Regions from separate parts of the Streptomyces sp. NPDC007095 genome, predicted to be linked through region 1. Evidence: riboswitches for the same ligand, from Rfam matches in the RefSeq annotation. Region 1 holds a riboswitch; the other holds the start of a gene.
What was found. Region 1 has a riboswitch for cobalamin ahead of ABZ656_RS45550 (prenyltransferase/squalene oxidase repeat-containing protein). Riboswitches for the same ligand answer to the same signal wherever they lie in the genome.

Region 1 (3,538 bases):
CGACTTCTGGCGCCGCACCGCTCAGTGAAGCAGCGTCCGGATCAACTCCTCGGCATCCCCGAGGAGTTGGACCTCATGTGCGCTCATGGTCGGATTGGCGGCCCGCCGCACCCGCGCCTGCGCAAGCCCTTCCCGCGTCACCCGGTCCGCGTTCCCGTCGAGCATCGCGACCAGCGTCTCGCGGGCCGGCTCCGCGTGGACCTCAGCGCCGACGGCGACCTGCGCGAGGATCACGGCGGACATGCCCCAGTCCAGACCGGGCGGCCCGTCCTCGGCGTTGGACCAGTCGATGACCTTCGGGCCGTCCGGGGTGAGCATCACGTTGTCCGGGTGCAGATCCAGGTGCAGTACGCGGACGCCCACGTCACCGGAACCCCGACCGGGCACGGCGTGCAACGCGCGCAGCAGTCCGGCAAGCACGCCACCACCCTCCCGCGCGCCGATCTCCCCCGCCTCGAACGCCGCCAGCATGGTCGGCCCCGAAAGCCGCTCCATCACCATCTCGGTCCGGCTCGCCGCCCGCACGGCCGGCGTCGGATATCCGTGCTCCCGCACGTACTCCATCACCGCCGCCTCGGCCGCCGCGTCCCCCCACCCGTCCCGATCCCGCCGCACCACCCAGCCCCGCTCCCCCTCCACCTCGAAGACATCCGCCGAACGCCCCGAACCGATCAGTCTCCCCGTCCGCATGGCTCCGAACCTATCCGCCGCCACAGCCGCTCCTCAGGCGATTCCTACGGGCCGGTACAGTAAGCAGGTCGTCATCACACCCGTACGCGGAGAAGCCGGTGCAATTCCGGCGCTGACCCGCAACCGTGAGCCACCCACAGGCGTGGCAAGCCGGATCGCCTCGTCCGGGACGTGACCGGCTCGTGCCACCGGCAGCCCGCCGGTGGCCGGCACCGTCGAGGGATACGGGGCCGGAGCCGCTCGGGGCCAAGCCTGCGCCCGGTGCTGCCCGGCTTCCGCAGGGAGAGTCATGCTTGTTCGCCGCAGCGCCGCGGTACTGGCCGCCACCGTAGTGATCGGTACGGCCCTGGCCCCGGCCGCCGTGGCCGAGGGCGCCTCGCCTTCGCCTGCCCCGGCGATACCCTCCGGCCTCTACGGCACCACCGACCCCACCTACGACGGTGTCTGGCGGCAGTCCCTCGCGCTGCTCGCCCAGCACACCGTCGGTGTGAAGCCCGCGGCGAAGGCCGTCGACTGGCTGGCCGGGCAGCAGTGCGCGAACGGGGCGTTCGCGGCGTACCGCGCCGACGCGTCGGCGAAGTGCGACGCCAAGACGATGGTCGACACCAACAGCACCTCGGCGGCCGTGCAGGCCCTCGCCGCGCTCGGCGGCCACGGCGGCGAGACGGACAAGGCCGTCGCATGGCTGAAGTCCGTACAGAACAAGGACGGCGGCTGGGGCTACACCGCGGGCGGCGCGAGCGACGCGAACTCCACGTCCGTGGTGATCGGGGCGCTGGCGGGGGTGGGCTTGAAGCCGAGCGATGTCTCCAAGGGCGGCAAGTCGCCGTACGACGCCCTCGCGAAGCTGTCGATCCCGTGCGGCGGGGCCGACGGGGGCGCGTTCGCCTACCAGCCGGACAAGAAGGGCAAGCTCGCGGCCAACGCGGACGCGACGGCGGCGGCCGTGGTCGGAGCCCTGGGCAGGGGCCTCGCCGGTGAACCCCTGAAGCCCGTGGCCGACCCCCTCTCCTGCGGGACCGCCGACAGCGCCGGGCAGGCGGCCCGGAACGGCGCCGCGTACCTCGTCAAGGCGCTCGCCAAGGACCAGCACCTCACGTCGACGATGCCCGGCGCCAAGGACCAGCCGGACTACGGCAACACGGCGGACGCGGTCGTCGCGCTCGCCACCGCCGGGCACGGCGACAAGGCGGCCGACGCGATGCGCTGGCTGGAGGCCCACTCCGCGCAGTGGGCCGAGCAGAGCGGACCCGCCGCGTACGCGCAACTCGTCCTCGCCGCCGACGCGGCGACGTTCGACCCGCGCGACTTCGGCGGCCGGGACCTCGTCAAGCAGCTCAACGCCACCGGCCCCGCGCCCGCGTCCCTCCCGGCCGAGCCCACGGCCTCCTCCTCCGCGTCCGCCGCGGAAGCCACGAAGAAGGACGACAGCGGCGTCAGCGTCTGGTGGATCATCGGCGTCGGTCTCGTCGGCGGCATCGGCATCGGTTTCCTGCTCAGCGCCCGGAACAAGAAGCAGCAGCCGTGAGCCGCCGTCGGACGTGCGCACTGGTCCTGTCCCTGCTCCTGCTCGCACTCGGCGGTGCGGGACAGGCCCAGGCCGTCGGCTACCGCTACTGGTCGTTCTGGGACCTGACCGACGGGAAGTGGACGTACGCGACGCAGGGCCCGTCGACCGCGCGGCCGTCCGACGGCGACGTGCAGGGCTTCCGTTTCGCGGTGAGCGCGGACTCGCAGGACGCCTCCAAACCGCGCGGCGACGCCGACTTCGCGTCCATCTGCGCGAAGACGCCCGCCCAGGCGGGCCACAAGCGGGTGGCCCTCGTCATCGACTCCGGCACGACCGAGGACGCCCCGGGCGGCGAGACGCCGCCCGCTCCGCGGACGGTCTGTGCCCGCGTCCCCGCCGACGCGACCACGGCCGAGGCGCTGGCGACGGTCGCCAAGCCCCTCCGGTACGACACCAACGCCCTCCTGTGCGCCATCGCGGGCTACCCCGGAACGGGCTGCGGCGACCAGGTCGCGACGTCGCACACCGCGCCTTCCGCCACCTCGAAAGCCAACGCCAAGGCCAACGCCAAAGCCGACGCCAAGTCCGAGCCGGACCGGCACGGCCCGTCGCTGGGCCTGCTCGCGGGAGTCGTCGCGGTCGCCGCGATCGGCGGGGCGGCGGTCTGGCAGACCCGCCGCCGCCGGCCCTGAGTACGGCGAGCGACGATGACACGCGCGCCGAAGGCACACCGTTCCAACGCCCTCCCCCCAGGAGCCTGGTGGATCTGGGCCCTGGGCCTGGGAACCGCCGCCTCCCGCACCACCAACCCCCTCCTGCTCGCCCTCCTCATAGCCGTGGCCGGCTATGTGGTGGCCGCCCGCCGGACCGACGCCCCCTGGGCCCGCTCCTACACCGCGTTCGTCAGACTCGGCATCGCCGTCCTCGGCATCCGGCTGGCGTTCGCCGTCTTCCTCGGCTCCCCCGTCCCCGGCACCCACCTCCTCATCACCCTCCCCGAACTCCCCCTCCCCCACTGGGCCCAGGGCATCCGTATCGGCGGCCGGGTCACCGCCGAGGGCCTGCTGTTCGCGCTGTACGACGGCCTGAAGCTGGCCACGCTCCTCATCTGCGTCGGCGCGGCGAACGCCCTCGCGAACCCGGCACGGCTGCTGAAGTCGCTCCCGGGCGCCCTGTACGAGGCGGGCGTCGCGGTGGTCGTCGCGCTGACGTTCGCGCCGAACCTGATCGCGGACGGCCGGCGACTGCGCGCCGCCCGCCGTCTGCGCGGCCGCCCCGACCGTGGGCTGCATGGCCTGCTGCACGTCGGACTCCCCGTCCTGGAGGGTGCGTTGGAGC
Region 2 (3,538 bases), on a different contig from region 1:
GGGATCATCAACGAAGAGGGCATACGCGTCCAAGTGATCTTCGCGGCGCTCGTCGGCGCCATCCTCTGGAATCTGCTGACCTGGCTTCTGGGTCTGCCCTCCAGTTCCTCCCACGCACTGTTCGGCGGCCTGATCGGCGCCGCGGTCATGTCGGCCGGCTGGTCGTCGGTGAACGGCTCGACCGTCGTCACCAAGGTGCTGATCCCCGCGGTCGCCGCGCCCATCGTGGCCGGACTCGCCGCGATGCTGGCCACCCGGCTGACGTACCGGATCGGCAACCGCGCCGACGAGAAGGCGACCGCCAAGGGCTACCGCGCCGGCCAGATCGCCTCCGCCGGCCTGGTCTCCCTGGCGCACGGCACGAACGACGCCCAGAAGACGATGGGCATCATCACCCTCGCGCTGGTCACCGGCGGCGTCATCGCCCCGGGCTCGAACCCCCCGCTGTGGGTCATCGTCTCGGCCGGTACGGCCATCGCGCTCGGCACCTACCTGGGCGGCTGGCGCATCATCCGCACCATGGGCAAGGGCCTCACGGACCTCGCGCCGCCGCAGGGCTTCGCCGCCCAGACCAGCGCCGCGACGGCCATCCTGGCCTCCTCGCACATCGGCTTCTCCCTCTCCACCACCCAGGTCTGCTCCGGCGCAGTGATGGGCTCGGGCATCGGCCGCAAGGGCGGCGTGGTCCGCTGGTCGACCGCGACCCGGATGTTCGTCGCCTGGGGCCTGACCCTGCCGGCCGCCGGTCTGGCCGGCGCCTCCGCCGAGTTCCTGACCAAGCAGGGCACGTGGGGCATCGTCCTCACCGGCGCGCTGCTCGTCGCCGGCGCCGGCACCATCTGGAAGCTCTCCCGCCGCCAGCCGGTCACCGTCGACAACGTCAACGACGTCGACGCCGAGCCCGCGGGCGTCGTCACCGCCGCGATCGCCGCCGTCACCCCGCCGCCCGCGGGCCCCGTCACCGGCGACCTGTCCGGCGACCTGAAGACCACCATCCCGTCCCCGGACGCGGAGCCCACCCGCCCGGCCACGGTGTAAGGACAGAACAGCATGCACATCGACTGGGCAGCCCTCGGCTCCGTCTTCGGAGTCAGCCTCGTGACCACCGTCGGCCTCGTCGGCCTCTTCACCCTCGGCATCGTCGGCCTCTCCAAGCGCGAGTCCGCGTCCGCCCAGGGCGGCTCCGCGACCCTCGCGGTCACCGGCGCGTACGTCTGCTTCGCGGCGTGCGCCGCGGCGGTGGCGTACGGCATCTTCCTGATCGTCGGCAAGTAACCCAAAACGGGCACCACTTCGAGTGGGGTGCGGGACGGATCACCGTCCCGCACCCCACCTGTATGTGGGCCTTCGCACACTCTCCCCGCGCAGGTCAACAGCAAGTTGACGGGTCTTCCAACCCGTGGTGGACTGCCGGAGCCAAGTACGGCGACAGAAGAGGAAGCCGGTGTGAATCCGGCGCGGTCCCGCCACTGTGACCGGGGAAGGAACTCCCCGGGAGCCAGGAACTCTCCCCGCCGGTCTCGTCGAACCAGGGCGTGGACACCCTGAGTGAGGACATAACGCCATGCGCGGCTGCCCAAGTGCCCTGCGAGCGACGGTTCCACCCGACCTGACGGTCGGCTGACCCCGTGCGTGCCGATCGCGTCTTCGCGTACGGCGCCGCCGCCGGACTCCTCGGTGACCTGCTGCTCGGCGATCCCCGCCGGGGGCATCCGGTCGCCGCGTTCGGGCGGAGCGCGGGCACCGTGGAGCGGGTGCTGTGGCGGGACCACCGCGGGTGGGGCGCGCTGCACACCGCCGTGTGTGTGGGCGGTGCCGCCGGACTCGCCGCCGTCGCTTCCCGTGCCGTACGCCCCTCACGTGCCGCGTCCGTCGTGCTGACGGCCGCCGCCACCTGGGCCGTCGTCGGGGGCACCACGCTCGGGCGGGAGGCCCGGGCGATCGGTGGCGCCCTCGCGGACGGGGAGATCGAGACGGCCCGGGAGCGGCTGCCGCATCTGTGCGGGCGCGATCCCCAGGCCCTCGACGCCGACGGCATCGCGCGCGCCGTCGTCGAGTCCGTCGCCGAGAACACCTCCGACGCCGTGGTGGGCGCCCTGGTGTGGGGGGCCGTGGGCGGAGTCCCGGGGCTCGTGGGCTTTCGGGCCGTCAACACCCTTGACGCGATGGTCGGTCACAGGTCGCCCAGGTACCGGCGGTACGGGTGGGCCTCGGCTCGGCTCGACGACGTCGCCGGGTGGCCGGGGGCTCGTCTCACCGCCGTGCTCGCCGCCCTCGCGGGTGACAGTCCACGAGGGGCCGTACGGGCCTGGCGCGCCGACGCCGTCAAGCATCCGAGCCCCAACGCCGGGCCCGTGGAGGCCTCGTTCGCGGGGGCGCTCGGAGTGCGTCTGGGCGGCACCCTCTCCTACGGGGGCCGCGTCGAGCACCGGCCCGAACTCAACGGCGCCGGGCGCGCCGTACACGTCGACGACATCGAACGGGCCGTACGGCTGTCACGGCGTGTCGGCTGGCTCGCCCTCGGCGTGAGTGCCGGCGGGCGGCTGCTCGTACAGAGGCTGCTCGTACAGAGGCTGCTCAGGAAGGGGCGTACGTCATGAGCGGCGGGCTGCTCGTCGCCGGGACCACCTCCGACGCCGGCAAAAGCGTCGTGACCGCCGGGATCTGCCGGTGGCTGGTGCGGCAGGGCGTCAAGGTCGCGCCCTTCAAGGCGCAGAACATGTCCCTGAACTCGTTCGTGACGCGCGAGGGCGCCGAGATAGGGCGCGCGCAGGCCATGCAGGCACAGGCCGCCAGGGTGGAGCCGACCGCGCTCATGAACCCCGTGCTGCTCAAGCCGGGCAGCGACCGGAGCAGTCAGGTCGTCCTCATGGGCAGGCCCGTGGGCGAGATGACCGCCCGTGGCTACCACGGCGGGCGGCAGGAAGCCCTCCTCACCACCGTGCTGGACTGCCTCGCCGAGTTGCGGGGCACGTATGACGCGGTGATCTGTGAGGGGGCCGGCAGTCCTGCCGAGATCAATCTGCGGCGGACCGACATCGTGAACATGGGGATCGCGCGCAATGCGCGGCTGCCCGTGCTCGTCGTCGGCGACATCGACCGCGGGGGTGTGTTCGCCTCGTTCTTCGGGACGGTCGCACTGCTGTCGCGCGAGGACCAGGAGTTCGTCGCCGGGTTCCTCGTCAACAAGTTCAGGGGGGACGTCTCCCTGCTCGAGCCGGGGCTCGACATGCTCCACGGCCTCACCGGGCGGCGTACGTACGGCGTCCTGCCCTTCCGGCACGGCCTCGGCATCGACGAGGAGGACGGGCTGCGGGTGTCGCTGCGGGGAGCGGTCCGGGAGTCCCGGGTGACCTCCCCCGTGGGCGAGGACGTGCTGCGCGTCGCCGTCTGCGCGATCCCGCTGATGTCCAACTTCACGGACGTGGACGCGCTGGCCGCCGAGCCGGGTGTCGTCGTGCGGTTCGTGGACCGGGCCGAGGAGCTGGCCGACGCCGACCTCGTCGTCGTCCCCGGCACCCGGGGGACGGTGAAGGCG

Region 2: another riboswitch for cobalamin. It lies ahead of ABZ656_RS09685 (cobalamin biosynthesis protein); the one in region 1 lies ahead of ABZ656_RS45550 (prenyltransferase/squalene oxidase repeat-containing protein).

The regions. Positions count from the first base shown of each region.
Region 1 covers NZ_JBEYFS010000213.1:6,594-10,131, reverse strand. Annotated here, with positions in the region: gene ABZ656_RS45560 (serine hydrolase domain-containing protein) at 1-28, shown strand, start outside; gene ABZ656_RS45555 (phosphotransferase) at 22-690, opposite strand; cobalamin riboswitch at 739-868, shown strand; gene ABZ656_RS45550 (prenyltransferase/squalene oxidase repeat-containing protein) at 980-2,218, shown strand; gene ABZ656_RS45545 (SCO2322 family protein) at 2,215-2,892, shown strand; gene ABZ656_RS45540 (CbiQ family ECF transporter T component) at 2,908-3,538, shown strand, end outside.
Region 2 covers NZ_JBEYFS010000020.1:5,579-9,116, reverse strand. Annotated here, with positions in the region: gene ABZ656_RS09695 (inorganic phosphate transporter) at 1-1,038, shown strand, start outside; gene ABZ656_RS09690 (hypothetical protein) at 1,051-1,275, shown strand; cobalamin riboswitch at 1,387-1,529, shown strand; gene ABZ656_RS09685 (cobalamin biosynthesis protein) at 1,629-2,600, shown strand; gene ABZ656_RS09680 (cobyric acid synthase) at 2,597-3,538, shown strand, end outside.